Regions from separate parts of the Maridesulfovibrio salinus genome, predicted to be linked through region 2. Evidence: predicted binding sites of a transcription regulator. Region 2 holds the regulator's gene; each other region holds the start of a gene.
The links. Region 2 encodes sigma-54, which starts transcription at its own class of promoters, with help from an activator protein. Its sites were predicted from a motif close to CTGGCACGGNNNNTGCTT; they were not measured.
Positions count from the first base shown of each region.

Region 1: the regulator sigma-54 is predicted to act here: its motif matches at 1,682-1,699, upstream of ACZ5PW_RS00290 (LeuA family protein).
Region 3: the regulator sigma-54 is predicted to act here: its motif matches at 1,699-1,716, upstream of ACZ5PW_RS19530 (Spy/CpxP family protein refolding chaperone).
Region 4: the regulator sigma-54 is predicted to act here: its motif matches at 1,893-1,910, upstream of ACZ5PW_RS04015 (ammonium transporter).

Region 1 covers NZ_AP042461.1:67,847-71,998, forward strand. Annotated here, with positions in the region: gene ACZ5PW_RS00275 (hypothetical protein) at 1-122, opposite strand, end outside; gene ACZ5PW_RS00280 (hypothetical protein) at 103-312, opposite strand; gene ACZ5PW_RS00285 (hypothetical protein) at 302-538, opposite strand; gene ACZ5PW_RS00290 (LeuA family protein) at 535-1,641, opposite strand; gene nifH (nitrogenase iron protein) at 1,966-2,793, shown strand; gene ACZ5PW_RS00300 (P-II family nitrogen regulator) at 2,866-3,213, shown strand; gene ACZ5PW_RS00305 (P-II family nitrogen regulator) at 3,214-3,588, shown strand; gene nifD (nitrogenase molybdenum-iron protein alpha chain) at 3,609-4,152, shown strand, end outside.
Region 2 covers NZ_AP042461.1:2,562,963-2,567,114, forward strand. Annotated here, with positions in the region: gene ACZ5PW_RS11685 (sensor histidine kinase) at 1-722, shown strand, start outside; gene rpoN (RNA polymerase factor sigma-54) at 1,003-2,418, shown strand; gene hpf (ribosome hibernation-promoting factor, HPF/YfiA family) at 2,471-3,010, shown strand; gene ACZ5PW_RS11700 (PTS sugar transporter subunit IIA) at 3,014-3,460, shown strand; gene rapZ (RNase adapter RapZ) at 3,646-4,152, shown strand, end outside.
Region 3 covers NZ_AP042461.1:4,274,001-4,278,152, reverse strand. Annotated here, with positions in the region: gene ACZ5PW_RS19540 (two-component system sensor histidine kinase NtrB) at 1-151, opposite strand, end outside; gene ACZ5PW_RS19535 (DUF4405 domain-containing protein) at 173-1,024, opposite strand; gene ACZ5PW_RS19530 (Spy/CpxP family protein refolding chaperone) at 1,177-1,650, opposite strand; gene ACZ5PW_RS19525 (Spy/CpxP family protein refolding chaperone) at 2,040-2,525, opposite strand; gene ACZ5PW_RS19520 (ABC transporter ATP-binding protein) at 2,730-3,392, opposite strand; gene ACZ5PW_RS19515 (ABC transporter permease) at 3,401-4,152, opposite strand, start outside.
Region 4 covers NZ_AP042461.1:907,017-911,168, forward strand. Annotated here, with positions in the region: gene ACZ5PW_RS04005 (permease) at 1-758, shown strand, start outside; gene ACZ5PW_RS04010 (TIGR03943 family putative permease subunit) at 755-1,513, shown strand; gene ACZ5PW_RS04015 (ammonium transporter) at 2,032-3,234, shown strand; gene ACZ5PW_RS04020 (P-II family nitrogen regulator) at 3,373-3,711, shown strand; gene ACZ5PW_RS04025 ([protein-PII] uridylyltransferase family protein) at 3,833-4,152, shown strand, end outside.

The DNA.
Region 1 (4,152 bases), 1.9 Mb from region 2:
CCCGCTTCAGTATCCAGTAGACATCTTCCTGCGGGGGCGCAGGAACGGACATTGCCGCTAACATAATATTCAACTTTCCCGTATACCGGTATATCTCTTAAATCAGTTATGCATAAGTTCATTGACAACTCTCCTCAGTTCCAAGGAAATCGGGCCTTCTTTCCTTATTATTTCAATTTCATGATCTACTTTTTTATCATCGGCCCTACTGAAAAAAATTTCCTTCAAGTTACTTTTCAGAATCAATAATATTGGGAGAAGAGCAACAGCTAAAATAGTAAGGCCAGGAAAAATTCCGGAGCTAAGGGTCATCCACAATTCCGTAATTTCTGTATAAAACATATTCTATTCCACCTCGGATAACTGGTTCCGATGTAAATCCTGCTTCAGGGCCTTTTGAGCAGGCACTGTCCGCGAGGGCCAAACGATTCGACAAATCATGCTGTCCGCAACTTTGTCGTAGACCATCGGAATATACAGGGCGGACCATCATGGTGATCCAGAAAAATATAAACAAAGCCCGTTTAATCAAACTCATGACAATACCTCCCCGCAACTGATCTTAAGCAATTCATTTCGGGTGAGCGGTCTGCTCAGCCGACATGAAAGCTGACGCACGGCTTCGGTGATGCCTGCAAGGTCAGTGGAAGTGCTGTCTACTCCACACTCGTCAAGAAAAGTTCTTACAGCTGCTCGCCCGCTCTTTCCTCCAACAGCCAGTTTACGCAGGGTCCCAACCGATTCAGGAGCATAAGGCTCAAACAGTTCGGGCGACTTGCTCAAGGCATGGGCATGCAGGCCGGACTCGCAGGCAAAAATATCTGTCCCGACCACAGCCTTGGTTCTTGATACCGGGACTTTTGCCGCGGAAGAAACATACATGCAGATTTCTTTCAGCACTTCTGTAGAATACCCGTCTTTCCCTCCTCTTAAGGCCAGATGGGCAGCCAATTCTTCAGTAGAAGCAATTCCCGAACGCTCGCCGATACCAAGAACGGATGAATCCACGTAGTCTGCACCGGACTCAAGTGCAGTTACTGCATTGGCTGTGGCCATTCCGAAATCATCATGGCAGTGCACAGCTATATCTATATTAAGTTTTGATCTGAATCTGGTGACCAGCTTTTCCATGGCCAGAGGAGTGAGTTGTCCAAGCGAGTCCGCCAGCCGTATCCGCGAAACCCCGCAGACTTCAGCATGCAGGGCCATGCTCAGGGAAAAATCCTCGTCTGCTCTGGAAATATCCTCAAGGCCAACTGAAATATATTTAAACCCGGCTTCACGGGCTGTCTTCACTGCCGCAGCAAGTTTACGCAAAATGGACTGGCGATCCATTTCCAGTCTTTTTTCAATATGCAGATCTGAAACCGGGACACCTATATTGATCCGGTCAACAGGCAACTCCGCGGCAGCAAGAATGTCTTTCTCTCTGCAGGGAGACCAGACACTCAGGTAAGTATCTTTTTTAACAGAGCTCAAATGCTGCGCAAATTCCAGAAGACCTTCCTGTCCTACCCACCCCAGCTCAATTTCTTCAACGCCAAGGGCGATAAGACCGGATGCGATATGCTTGCGGTTCTCAAGATTAAAATATGCTCCGAAAAGCTGTGCGCCTTCACGCAGGGTAGTTTCTATCAGCATTGTATCCTCCATAGGATTAAACATTATTACAGAATCCTTTGAGCACAATTGATGCCAAAACTTTCACCACTCACATCTACCTTAATTTATATATAAATTTCTCCCTTCAATGCTCCTGGAGATAACTACATAAATGTATCTTACTACATTTTTGTCTTTGAATTTCGTAGCTACCTACATTTTTGGTATCCAGATCCACAACTCCTAAATTTGAAATTAAATTCAATATTTCAGAACCTTAAAATCAAAAATACACTTTGGCACGCTCATTGCCTTATGGGAAACAGCATCAACGACAACAAAACCAACCCCATGGAGGAAATTATGAGAAAGGTAGCAATCTACGGAAAAGGCGGAATCGGAAAATCCACAACCACACAGAACACAGTAGCTGGTCTGGCAACCATGGACAGAAAGGTGATGGTCGTCGGCTGTGACCCTAAGGCTGACTCAACTCGTCTGCTTCTCGGCGGACTGGCTCAGAAATCTGTTCTCGATACCCTCCGCGAAGAAGGCGAGGATGTTGAACTTGAGGATATCCGTAAACCCGGTTTCGGTGACTCCTGGTGTGTTGAATCCGGCGGCCCTGAACCGGGTGTAGGCTGTGCAGGTCGCGGAATCATCACTTCAATCAACATGCTTGAGAACCTCGGCGCATACGAGGAGTCCGAAAACCTTGACTATGTTTTCTATGACGTACTCGGTGACGTTGTCTGCGGTGGTTTTGCAATGCCCATCCGTGACGGTAAAGCGGAAGAAATCTACATCGTCTGCTCCGGTGAAATGATGGCCATGTATGCGGCCAACAACATCTGCAAAGGTATCATGAAATACGCCCAGTCCGGCGGCGTACGCCTCGGCGGACTCATCTGCAACTCCCGTAATGTTGATAACGAAAAAGAGATGATCGAAGAACTGGCCCGCAAACTCGGAACCCAGATGATCTATTTTGTCCCCCGCGACAACGACGTTCAGCGTGCTGAAATCAACCGTAAAACCGTAATCGAGTGGAACGACGAAGTTCCGCAGGCCGATGTGTACAAAGGTCTCGCAGACGCAATCGACAAAAATGAAATGTTTGTTGTTCCTACCCCTCTCGAAATTGAAGAACTGGAACAGCTCCTTCTCGATTACGGCCTTCTGGAAGCTTAGACAAATATCCGAAAATTCAATTTCAATAAGCGCACAGCGCATCAATTTCAACAGCACACAAGGAGAGACAAAATGATGATCATGGTGAGAGCAATTGTAAGACCGGAAAAGGCGGACGATGTCCTTGCCGCACTCATGGACAACGGCTTCCCCGCTGTAACCAAATATTCAGTGGCAGGACGCGGTAAACAGCGCGGTATCAAAATCGGCGAAGTCACCTACGATGAGATTCCCAAGACCATGCTCATGAGCGTTGTCCCTGCCGACGACAAGGATTTTGTCATCAATACTATTATGGATGCAGCCCGTTCCGGCGTGAAAGGAGCATTCGGTGACGGTAAAATCTTCGTAAGCGATGTGGAAGACGTTTTCACCATCAGTTCCGGCGTAAACGAAGCAGCCCCGGTAGCGGAGGCCTAAATGAAAGAAGTAATCGCAGTCGTGCGGATGAACATGGTTAACCGCACCAAACAGGCCCTCACGGAAGCGGGCATAGATGCCTTCTTCGCCCACGAGGCCCAGGGCAGGGGAAAAGGATTCGTTAACTCCACCGTGCTTGAAGGCGCGGAATCCGGATACGAGGAAGCCGCAGCAGTACTCGGGGAAAAAGGTAAGCTCTACCCCAAAAGAATAGTCACCGTTGTTGTCCCGGACGAATCTGTTGAAACGGTCGTCAGCGCAATCATAAAAGTTAACCAGACCGGAAAGCCCGGAGACGGAAAAATTTTCGTCAACTCAATGGGTGACGCAGTAAGAGTCAGAACCGGTGAGACCGGCGCTAAGTCCATATCCTAGCACCAGAAGGAGATTTCAGAATGAGTACCAAGACTAAAGTGGTGCAGTGGGACCCGGCGGACGTCAAAGACGAACTTCTCAAGAAGTACCCGCCTAAAGTAGCCCGCAAGCGCGCCAAACAGATAATGATCAACGAAGCAAACGAGAGTGAAGCTCCTCCGGAAATCGTTGCAAACGTAAGAACCATCCCCGGTATCATCACCATGCGCGGCTGCACCTACGCAGGTTGTAAAGGGGTTATCATGGGCCCCACCCGCGACATCGTGAACATCACTCACGGCCCCATCGGCTGTGGCTTCTACTCCTGGCTGACCCGTCGTAACCAGACCGATGCCGGTCCCGATGGCGAAAACTACATGACCTACTGCTTCTCTACCGACATGCAGGATCAGGACATCATCTTCGGCGGTGAAAAGAAACTTGAGGCGGCCATTCAGGAAGCCTACGACCTCTTTCACCCCAAGGGAATCTGCATATTCTCGACCTGCCCGGTGGGGCTCATCGGTGACGATGTCCACGCCGTTGCCAGAAAGATGAAGGAAAAATTCGGCGACTGTAACGTCT
Region 2 (4,152 bases):
AGGGAGCTCAAAACCTTGAAAGAAAGTTTCTGCCGGACATTAAAGCCAATCATGTTGCCTGTGAAAAGGCGGGGTGTTCTATGGAGAGCCTCCGCAGTTATTATGAATTACGTAAAATAGGAAGTATTGTTAAAGGTATAAAGGAGTCCGGAGCCAGAGCCGCGGGTATTGTCTCTAATATGCTTGATTTCAGCAGGCCAGGTAAGGATAAGATTGAAGAGGTGAATCTTACTGATCTTCTTGAAGCATCGTTGAGCCTGGCAGCCAAAGATTACGATCTTAAAAAGAAATACGACTTCCTTCATATCAGAATTGTGCGCGATTATGATAAAGGGCTACCCGGTGTCGTGTGCTCAAGAACAGAAATAGAGCAGGTTCTTTTCAACCTTTTCAAAAATTCAGCCCAGGCAATAAGAGAGCATGGGCATTCAGGTGCACATCCGGAACTTCGTGTACGAACTAGAAGGAGGGGGGACAATGCTCTTATTGAAGTAGAGGATAATGGTCCGGGAATAAAGCCTGAAATACGCAGAAGAATCTTTGAACCTTTTTTTACCACCAAGCCTTCCGGTATAGGGACCGGACTGGGGCTTTCAGTTTCATATTTCATAATCACCCAGAATCACGGCGGCAGCTTCAGCGTTGAGCCAGCACCAGACGGTGGAGCTCGTTTTGTGATACTCCTTCCCCTAAAAAAAGAATCACTGGAATTCAACGCCTGATATTACCTCTCCGGCTTAAGTTTTCATTAATATACGCATTGCGGATTTACACTTGATCAGAACATTGGTACACTTTTTTCATAAGCAATGTTAATGGCTAAAAAATCTTGTTATTTCAATCAAATCAGAGGTTAGCTGTTGCAAGCTGCAGAGTAGTGTGGCATAGTTGAATCAAGCTCGGAAGAAATTTGAAGATAATTTTTCCGGTTGTATTTTTTAATCTGATTTTGAATGTAATCCTGTTTGAATATATTTATGATTACGAAGGTGGCAGACTTTTATGGGGTTGGAACTTAGACAACAATTAAAGCTTACTCAGCAACTGGTAATGACTCCCCAGTTGCAGCAGGCTATCAAGTTGTTGCAGCTTTCCAGGCTGGAACTTGTAGATTCCGTACATCAGGAGCTTATGGAGAATCCTATACTTGAGGAAATGGACCCTCAGGAAAGAACGGATTCACCGGACTCTGACGCCGGAACCGCAACTGCGGAAGAGGTCCAGATCTCCAAGGACGCTGAATGGGAAAATTATTTAGGTGAATTTTCCAGCACTTCCAAACAGTCTGCCTCGCGTGAAAGCGAATCTCTTGAGGATGGAATGTCCTTTGAGGCGAGACTCACCAAGTCCACTTCGCTTGAAGGGCATCTGCACTGGCAGCTTTGTCTCTCAGATCTTTCTGAAAAAGAGGTTGAGATTGGAGAGTGTATCATCGGAAATCTGAGCTCCGGTGGTTTTTTAAGGATTGAGTTGGAAGAAGTGGCTGAAACATGCTACGCTGAAATCGAAGAAGTGGAAAAGGTTCTGGATAAAATCCAGAAGTTTGACCCGGTTGGGGTGGCGGCAAGAACTCCTCAGGAATGTTTGATGCTGCAGCTTGAAGCACTTAAGCTTGATGATGACCCCATTCTTGTTTCACTGGTACGTGATCATCTGGATGATCTTGAGAAAAGGCGATACAAGCCTCTGGCAAGAAAATTCAAACTCAGTATGGAGGATTTAAAGAGTTATCTTGATTTGATGACAACTCTTGATCCATTGCCCGGAGCAAGTTTTTCAGGCGGAGACTCTTTCTATATCAGTCCGGATGCTTATGTTTATGAATATGACGGTGATTTTGTTATTGTTCTGAACGAAGACGGGTTGCCCAAACTGCAGATGAACGCTTTTTATGTTGAAACTCTGGCTTCGACCAAGGGGGAAGACAAGGAATATTTTCAGGACAAGATGCGCTCGGCACAATGGCTGATGAAAAGCCTCTATCAGAGGCAGCGTACATTATATAAGGTTCTTGAATCCATTGTACGCTTTCAGAGAGAGTTTTTCGCCCATGGTGTCACCAAGCTTAAGCCCCTTATCCTGAAAGAAGTGGCGGAAGACATTGAAATGCATGAATCCACGGTGAGCAGAATCACCACAAACAAGTATGTGTCTACACCGCACGGGATCTTTGAATTAAAATTTTTCTTTAACAGTGCTCTCGGACTTGATGACGGGTCTCAGGTTGGCTCGGAGTCGGTCAAGGCGATGATCAAAAAGCTGGTCGGTGAGGAGGATACCAAGAAACCGCTCAGCGATGAGAAGATCGCCGAAATGCTCAAGGCCAGTCTTGAGGTCAACATCGCGAGAAGAACTGTAGCCAAGTACAGGACTGCAATGGGGATACCTTCCTCCTCTAAAAGGAAAAAGGTTTTCTAGCCAGGCAGGTCCGGAGAAAAAAAGCATATTCACCTATTACGAAGGAGGCTCTATGAACGTAGCATTCACTTTTAAGAACTTCGACGCATCCGAACATCTGAAGGAATATGCAAACAGCCGTTTCTCCAAGCTAGTTAAGTATGTTACCAACCCTGAAAACACCGAAATGCAGGTTAACCTCTCGGTGGACAAGTTCAGGCATGTGGCTGAGGTTATCTTAACCTCCGATCATCTGCACATCAGTGCTTATGAAGTATCAGAAGACATGTACTCCACTGTGGACATGGTTCTGGACAAGCTCGAAGCCCAGCTTCGCCGCGCTCGTGAAAAGATGCGGAGTCATAGACGCAAGGAAGTCTCTTCCGCCCGCATGGATGTAATCAGCTATGCTGAAGAGGAAGTATACAGGGAACCCGTGATTGTCGAATCCGATTCTTTTGTTCCCAAGCCCATGAGTATTGATGAAGCTGCAGAACAGCTCCAGACCATGGACCATGAATTCCTCGTATTCCGCAATGCGGACAATGAAGCTATAAACGTAATTTACCGTCGCAATAACGGCGACTTCGGTTTGATTGACCCGGGATACTAACTGATGAATATAAGTGATAATCTGGCAAAGGACCTTGTAATCTACGAATTGGAAAGCTCTGACAAGAGCGGAGTTCTGAAGGAAATGGTTTCCACTCTCAATGCCGCAGGTATTGAAGTGGATGCAGAAAAGGCTTTAAAGGTCCTTAATGATCGAGAAAAACTTGGAACAACCGGTATAGGGGATGGCATAGCCATCCCCCATGGCAAACTTGAAGGACTTGAGAAAATAGTCGTGGTCGTCGGAAGATCCGGCGAAGGTATTGATTTCGAGTCCCTTGATCTGCAACCGTGTAGGATATTCTTTATGGTTCTGGCTCCTGAAAAAGGGGCCGGAGCCCATCTAAAGATTCTGGCCCAGATCTCCCGTCAGTTGAAGGATTCTGCCTACAGGCAGGCCTTTATTGAAACCGGGGATGAAGAGGAGCTGCACAGGCTTCTCGGGATTTAGATTTTTTCCTTGAAAAAATAAAGTCTTATGAATTAGCAATGAACTCTGGTCATTGCTAATTTTGTTTATGTTACTGTTGTCATGTCGGCCGGGGTTTTCATGTTAAAAATGCGGCGCGGGGATTTTTTAAGCGGATAAAAGTCTTTTTCTCCGCATGCCGGAAGTAGACGCGAAAGGAGCAGGACGTGAAGTGCGATGTCGATTCATTTCCGGTCATAGTTGTGACCGGTCTTTCAGGAGCCGGTAAATCAACTGTTCTCAAGGTTTTTGAAGATTTACGTTTTTTCTGTGTTGACGGGCTTCCCGCGGGAATGCTCCCGCGCCTTGTGGACCTTTTCTGCACCCGTGACAATATGTATCGGGGATTGGTTCTCGGGATGGATCTGCGTCAGTTGGAATTTAGCAGTGACTGGGAAGCCACGCGTGAAGAGCTGACCAAAAGAGGCTTTTGTCCAAGCATTCTTTTTCTCGAAGCGCGTCTGCCGGAACTGGTGCGCAGGTACGCTACAACTCGTCGTCTGCACCCCCTTGAGTCCAGAGATTTCGGTCTTGAGCAGGCTCTTGAAAAGGAAAAGGAAGCACTTGATACGGTCCGCCAGCAGGCTGATCTGGTTATTGATACAACCACTTATTCCATCCATGATCTCCGGCGCAGGATTCAGGAAAAATGGGCTGAGCTTAGTGAAAAGTCT
Region 3 (4,152 bases), 1.7 Mb from region 2:
GGGCTGAAAGCAGCATATGCTCAAACACTGTCTGGTGCATCTGGCGAAGGTTGTGCCAGGTAAGGTAAAGACTTCCGGCCCCGAGTAATATCAGGGCCAGAAGTGCAAGAGCAAGAGGCAGTTTATGTGATTTCTGTGAACTTAGTTCCATTTATGCGTAAGGTAGAGTTTATTATGGATTGAGCAGGGCGCCCACTTCACGGGGGGAGCTTAATCCAAGAGTTGCCGCAATTTCACGGATGGTCGTGGACTTGTCAACCACGGCTCCTTTTTTCCGGAGTATGCCCAGCGCGGTATTAACGTCCAGATTATTGTTCAGGCAATATTTTTCAAGTGACATTCTGCCGATTCCGGCTCCGTTACTTATCCCGGATTGATGGTCGTTTTCTGCCGATTCTGCTTTGGTTGGTCTGCTGCCGATTGTCTGCGGTTGATCCTTGAGAATTATTTCATGCAGTTCCTTAGGTGTGATTCCTGCTTTGGCCGCAATTGATTTTATGGACTGCTTTCCCGATTCGATTTCCAGTCCGGCTTTTTTAATCGAAGCAACTGCCTTGTCCACGTCAAGCCCGGTCCGTTTACAAAAAATATCAAGCGGGCTCAGTTCAGCATGTCCATAAGGGGGGACACCGTATTTCTGTTCACCTTTGTCTTTGAGATAAGTGGCGAAATCCAGAACCTGCTGCATGGGAGGAAGTCCGGCAATGGTTCCGAAGGCGACAAACAGGGTTATGATAAGGCTTATGAAAAATGCGGGAGATGTGAAATTAGCAGCACCGGATTTCTTTTTGAGATACGCAAGTATCGGCTTCCAGTTCAGCCAGATGTGAAGAATTGAAAAGGTTATAAATAATACACCTGTACAGATGTGTATGTCTCCCCACTGTTCTTTGCTTAACCCCATAAAGGTCCAGTCTGCCCAGTAGGCAACCCTTCCCTGAGGTACGAAGTAGAGAACAATACTGGTCAGGGTCAGCATTATTATGGAAAAAAAACTGGTTAGGGAAGTGATTTTTCTGAACATGGTCAACTCCTTGGGGTATGATGGTAATGCGTTTTATATACCCTGAATTGTGCTCGCTGGGAAAGGGTTATTAATAAAAAAGGGGGACCGGTTAAGCCCCCCTTTTTCCCGTTTTCTGTAATTAGGTGTAGATGAACGTTATTTGTTAAGGCTCAGGATCCAAGGCCCGGGCAGTTGCTTCCGCCACCGGGACATTCTCCCTGACGGTAATTACCGCAACCTCTGTTGCCCTTACCAAATCCCTGTCCCATGGATGGAAAGGTGATTCCGGTTTCCTTTTCTATTTCGTCAGCCATTTTTTTGTGCTCTGTGAAAACCTTGTCCCTGATTTGGGAGAGTTCCTGAACCAGAGCGTGGATGGTATCCTTGTCGGCCTTGCCGGATTCTACCAGAGCATTGAGTTCTGTCCTTTTGGCCCATTGCTGACTTTTGAGAGACTGAAAAACGTCTTCATATTTTTTTAGAATTGTCTGCACCTGTTGTTGTTTTTCAGGTGTCAGTTGATTGTAGGCTTCCCAGTTACCGCCATGATAGCCGGATTGTTGGTAGCCGTTTCGTGCTATGGCAACGGAAGCCACTGCCAGAATCAGCACGATAATCATCGGGACCAGAGCTTTTTTATTCATATGATCTCCTGATGCTGTTAAAAGTTGTTGCCCTCTCGATTTCTTACATAGCATCTGGCGTGCCATATTTTTAAGTTCATCTATTTCAGTGTGTTGTGTCGCTGAATCTGGCAGCCCTAAAGACTCTTGTGCAATATGTTGCGCATGTTTTTGCACATAGAGGGACTGCTCACTCTGGAGTGTGCAAAGAAGCTGCACAGGCTCTTTTGGGGAGGGGGAATGAGAGGTAAACAATAAATAGGGAAAGTTGTTCACTCATAGTCAATGTATGCCAATGCATGCCAATGTTGGTAGAACGTGAAAAAGCCGGGAGGTCTCCGAGACCTTCCGGCTTTTTCCAGGGTATTTTCTGTTACGCAGGGAGAATGATGCTATATATGTGAAGAAGGTTAGGAGTTAAAGCCCCAGCAGCCGCCGCGACGATCATCGCGATGGTGTCTGCCGAAACCCATTCTGCCATTATCCATATCGAATCCGCCGCAGCCGAACACGGGCATGGCAATACCTGTGGCCTGCTCAATCTCGTCGGATACCTGATTGCGAAGGGTGAATTGTTTATCCTTAAGCTCTGTCATCTCATTTACAAGTGAGGTGATGTCCTTTTTTTCAGCTTTGCCGGATTCAACAAGTGCCTGAAGCTCTGTCCGTTTAGCCCACATCTGATTCTGGATAGACCTGATCTGCTTGTCGTGTTTCTGGAAGATGGCTATTACTTCCTGCTGTTTCTCAGGAGTAAGCTGTCCGAAGAGGCCTGCCTGTCCATTGTTGTGATATTCTCTATGAGAACCGCCATGATACCCGCCTCGGGCCATAGCCGTTCCTGCAAGTGAGACAACCATAATGACCATTACCGGAATCAGTATTTTCTTTTTCATTTGCATCTCCTTATGGGGGTTTGCTCTATCGCTCTGTTACCTCTCACATAAGCATCAGCTGTGCCATTTTCATTAATCGATAGATATCAATGGTTTTGCAAAACATCCTGAAATGGTTGGTTAAAAAAGAAATGCAACATACTGCGCCAGCATGCACAAGTTGTGCATGTATGGTCTTTATAATGCACTTACGTAACTTTATATTCAGATTATCCGGCCATCTTCCAGACTGATAGTGCAGCTGGCCATTTTTGCATGCAATGGGTCGTGAGTTACCATGACAATGGTGAGCCCATCGTCATTCAATCCTTTGAGAATCTGCATGACTTCATTCCCGGTCGCTTTGTCCAGACTGCCGCAGGGTTCATCAGCAAACAGGACCGATGGAGACTTGACCAGTGCCCGTGCAATCGCAACCCGCTGCTGTTCTCCGCCGGATAATTGTCCGGGCAGCCGGTTTGCAAGATCTCCTATCCCTACCCTTTCAAGGCATTTCAGACCGTGTTCTTTCATCTTCTCACTTACCGGTCTGACTTTATTGAGGAAAGGCAGTAATACGTTCTCATGGGCATTCAGATAGGGGAGAAGGTGGTGTGACTGAAAGATTATGGAGAATTCATTACTGCGCAGGCTGTCGGTTTTTGTGTTGTTTAATTCGGTAATGTCTTCGTCTTTGAAGAAAACCTTCCCTTTCTTGGGTTTTAAGAGGCTGGACAGGACGCTGAGGAGTGTTGATTTTCCGGAACCGGATCTCCCGACAACAGCAGTAAAGCTGTTTTCGGGAATATCGATGGAAACATCTTCAAGTACTGTGACTGTATTTTCTTCGTTACCGTAATAATGAGTGATTGATTGTGTCTGGAGCATAACGGACCTCACAATGAAACCAGGGTTCTTGAAGGGTCAACGCGGGTGGCCCGCAGGGATGGGACAATTGCGGAAAGAACAGACAGTCCAGCAACAGCGATAAAGGTGACACCGAATGCAGCCGGGTCGAAGTTGATATTGGCTTCCCCGAGATCAAGTGCCTTGAGTATTTCACCACTGGCGAGGAACCCGCCCGTGTAACCGGCAATTCCCGCCATGGTGCCTATGAATAGAGCTTCAAGGCAGAATATTGAAAAGACAGATCCGGTGGAAAAGCCCAGCGATCGCATCAATCCTATCTCGGTTCTGCGTTCGTTTACTGCCGAAAAGATGGACAGACTGATCATGAAACAGGCTGTCAGCAGGATTACACCACTGACCGACCATGCCATACGGTTCACAAAGCCGATTGCTGACATTCGTTGTTTAACTACATGCTGCAAGGCCTTGACTTCAGTGTCCGGCACGGCCTTTACAATCTGCTGGACAATTTCATCAATGGGGCATCCGGCGCAAAGTGCGGCAACTTCAATGAAGTGGACCGCACCGGGTCTTCCCACGCTGTTACGCAGGACATCAATGTCCATGAAAACGACATTGTCGTCTTCAGTCCCCGTGGCATCCAGAATCCCGGCTACTTTCAAAGTGTTCCCCTCGATTTCAATCATGTCTCCGGGGACCATGCCAAGCTCGGCTGCCGCTCTGCGCCCGATCAAAACTTCTTGGCTGTTCTGGGGAAATTGTCCCTCAGGATACCAGT
Region 4 (4,152 bases), 1.7 Mb from region 2:
TTCCGGCGCGTATTCTCTGCGGTATAACAGCCGGGGCTTTGTTGCCGACCTGTGAATGCGGTGTGGTCCCAATTGTAAGGCGCATGATGGGAAAGGGAGTCCCCGCTTCAGTTGCCATACCATATATGTTGGCGGCTCCGGTCGTAAATCCGGTGGTGTTGGTTTCCACCTATGTGGCCTTTCGGGGGGATTGGGCCATGCTTGGGTGGCGGGTCCTTTTCGTGGCTGTTCCTGCTTCAGTGCTGGGGTTGATGTTTCAGCGGGTCGTAGCGCATGATCTGCTGAAAGGGCTGGTTCCCATAGGAGGGTTTGCAGATTCTGGTTGCTCCTGCGGTTGTGAGAGTGTTTCCGGTTCCGGCTTGTCCACTCTTTTATCCCATGCAGGGAGTGAGTTTCTGGAAATGTCAAAGTTTCTGATTCTTGGGGCCTGTGCCGCTGCATTGTTCAAAACTTTTGTTCCCGCAGATGTCGTCACTTCTTTTTCGGGGGAATTGCTCCCTTCTATTATATTAATGATGGGACTGGCTGTTGTTCTTTGTGTCTGTTCTGAGGCCGATGCCTTTGTGGCTGCTTCTTTTTCTATGTTTCCAAAGGTGTCGCTGGTCTCATTTATTGCCCTTGGGCCCATGCTTGATATTAAGCTGGCCGTGATGTTTCTGGCTGTCTTCAAGGGGCGGGTCGCTATGTGGATTATTCTTGTTCCGTTGCTCACGGTTTTTGCCATGTCTGTTGTTTTAGGGGGGCTGGGGCTGATATGAGTATGATTTATTGCCTTTTTGATGCTTTGGCTCTCGTGTTTCTTGGTGGATTCATGGTCTGGCTTCCGCTTTCTGGTCCTTATTGGCATTATCTGAATCCCAGATTTGAATTATTGACGGCCTTCAGTGGGGCAGTTCTGCTGCTTCTTGGGGGTGTCCGGTTGTTCGCGCATAGCCATGGGCACGGGGTGTCCAGAAGCTTTATTGCATTGTGCTTTACGGGGCTATGTCTGTGGTCGGTGTCCGGTAATTCTGTGGTGGATATGGAGGAGGATCTTTCTTTCTCTGATGTTTCAAGGAGTTCCCGTGTCGAGGAAGTGGTTGCCCGTGAGAGTTTCGATGGAAAAGAGTATCTCCGAATGAATGTGGCAGAGGCTTTTTCTATATTACAGTCAGGTAGAGGGCAGATTGCAAAGGATGTGGTTCTGCGGGGAATGTTGCTTGAAGGAAAAGGTCCGGATGGCAGTTTTTACGTGGTTTTATCCCGCGTCGCCATTGTCTGCTGCCTTGCTGATGCTGTCGGAGCCGGTATTGTGCTGGAGGGTAATCTGCCGGTGCCGGAAGGGCAATGGGTCAAAGTTTACGGCAGGCTTGTTGAGTCTGCTTCCGGCAATCCTTCATTTGAATTGCCCGGGGTTGTGGCTGCTGTTGTTCCACCTGATTATCTGCTTGCAGTGGATCATATCGAGAAATGTGGTGTTCCCTCAGTTCCTTTTATTTTTGAGTTTCGGGATGCCGAGCCCTTCGCCTATTAAGGTTGCATGCTCTTTTGAGTTGTCAAACCGGAGGGAAGCTTGGTTCTCACTTTTAGTTAAGAGGGTGTTCCGGAATAGAGAGTAGAGTGTCTTCCTTGTCTTCTTGTTTCACGCTTAGCCTTGTTCTTGGGTTTTCGGCTTCTCTGTTGCCTTGTTTGGCGTGCAGGTCTGTTGGTGTGAACTTGTTTGTTCGTTGACTTCTTAAGATAATAAAATTCTGTTTTTAGGATATAATGAAGGACGCAGCACTAAATTTAGTGCTGCATTTTTTATTTAAATGTTTATTTGTCTCATTTATGCGCTTTGTATTTATATGAAAATTTCAAATATGTATTTTAGGTATATTTTTACCTTGTTTTGGGTTAGGTATTGACCGTTTTTGGCACAAACTGTGCTTAGTAGGTATTGAATATTCATTTTTGAAGGACAAAATTTGCAAATTTGCAAAAAAGAACTGGTTTAGAATTGCAGTTGGCGACAAAATTGTAAAAAAGATAATCAACGGGGGTTGATATAAAATGAATGCGGCGGATACTTCTTTCATTCTTGTTTGTGCGGCTCTGGTCATGTTCATGACTCCGGGGCTGGCCCTTTTCTATGCCGGCATGGTGCGCAGCAAAAACGTGCTTGCCACTATCATGCAGAGCTTTATCATGCTCGGACTGGTCTCAATCGTCTGGGCTGTAATCGGTTACACTCTTGCTTTTGGTACCGACATCGGCGGTCTCATCGGTGGAATGGACTTTTTCGCACTCAACGGTGTGGGGATGGATACTGCCGGAAGTCCTGCTGATAACCTGCCCCATCTTCTTTTCATGATTTTCCAGTGCATGTTTGCAGTAATTACTCCGGCACTTATCACCGGAGCTTTTGCCGAGCGGATGAAATTCGGCGCACTTTTGATTTTTTCCACCCTCTGGGTGATTTTTGTATACTCCCCCATGTGCCACTGGGTCTGGGGTGGCGGTTGGATGGGAAGTGACGGAGCCCTCGACTTTGCCGGTGGTGCTGTTGTTCACATGAGTTCTGCTTCAGCCGCTCTTGCCGCCTGTCTGGTTATGGGTAAGCGTAAAGGATATGGTAAAGAACCTTTTATCCCGCATAACCTGCCCATGACTCTGCTTGGTGCCGGTATCCTCTGGTTCGGCTGGTTCGGTTTCAATGCCGGTAGCGCCCTTGCTGCTGACGGTCTTGCTGCCAACGCTTTTGTTACTACCCACATGGCTGCCGCTTCTGCTGTTCTGGGCTGGCTGCTTGTTGAAACAATCCATGGCGGCAAACCTACAACTCTCGGCGCTGCTTCCGGTGCTGTGGCCGGTCTGGTTGCCATCACCCCTGCTGCGGGTTTTGTAACTCCCATGGCTGCAATTGTTATCGGTTTCGGCGGTGGAGCAATATGCTATGGTGGCGTGCTGCTTAAATCCAAACTGAACTATGATGACTCCCTTGACGTTGTCGGCATCCACGGTATCGGCGGAACTTTCGGTGCGATCGCAACCGGTGTTTTTGCCAGCATCGGTGCTGAGGGACTGCTTTATGGTAACCCCGGACAGCTCTGGATTCAGATTGAGTCCTGTATTGCCACCTGGGCATACTGCTTTGCGGTAAGCTGGATACTGTTCAAACTTATTGACAAGTTTTATGGACTCAGACCTTCTGAAGAGGATGAAGTCGCCGGTCTTGACGTTTCCGAACACAGTGAAGCCGGGTATCAGATCTAAGTTGTCCCGGCGGGCACTGGATTTGATTCAAGCCTGCTGGAACTGCTGACTGGTCATGTTTTTCCTCCGGTGGTAGAAAGGTTGGGCCTCTCTGCACTCCTGGATAGAATAAAATTTAAAGAATGAGGTTTATATCTGATGAGAAAGATTGAAATAATAATCAGACCTTTCAAGGTTGACGATGTGAAGGAAGCCATTGCTTCGCTGGGCTTAAAGGGAATGACAGTGACCGATGTCAAAGGATTCGGTCGTCAGGGCGGACATAAGGAAGTTTACCGCGGTGCAGAGTATCAGGTGGATTTTCTGGCCAAAACCAAGGTTGAAATCGTTGTTGATGCAGAGCGTGTTCCTGAAGTCATTGAGGCTGTCAGCGCTGCTGCAAAGACCGGTAAGGTCGGTGACGGTAAGATCTTTGTCATTCCCGTAGAAGAAGTAGTGCGCATTCGTACCGGTGAAACCGGTCCTGAAGCGATCTAGATTCAGCGTTTATACCTGTTAATTCAAACTGATGAAGCTTTTCGTTTCACGTAAGGGAGCATCCGGTGCGCTGGATGCTCCTGCAAGATCATAAAAGCGGAAAGCAAATCATATTCAAAGCATGAATCAGGACACAGCCCCCGAAACCTCTCTAAGAGGTTCAATAGATAACCTGCTTGCCGGACGGGAAATCCTTCTTGCGGCATGCTCCAGGAGCATGCCGCGGGATTTCCCGCAGCAGATGTCCGCACTGGTGGACACCTATTTCCGGGAACGGGTGGCCGAGGCCGTAGATAACAGGATCATCTCAGTTGACGAGAAGCTTTCGATAGTGGCTGTAGGCGGTTATGGACGGGGACATCTTGCACCTTTTTCCGACCTGGATGTCCTGATCCTGTCTGATCATATGTCCGGTTCAGGGCTTGAAGAGCTTTCAGGGTT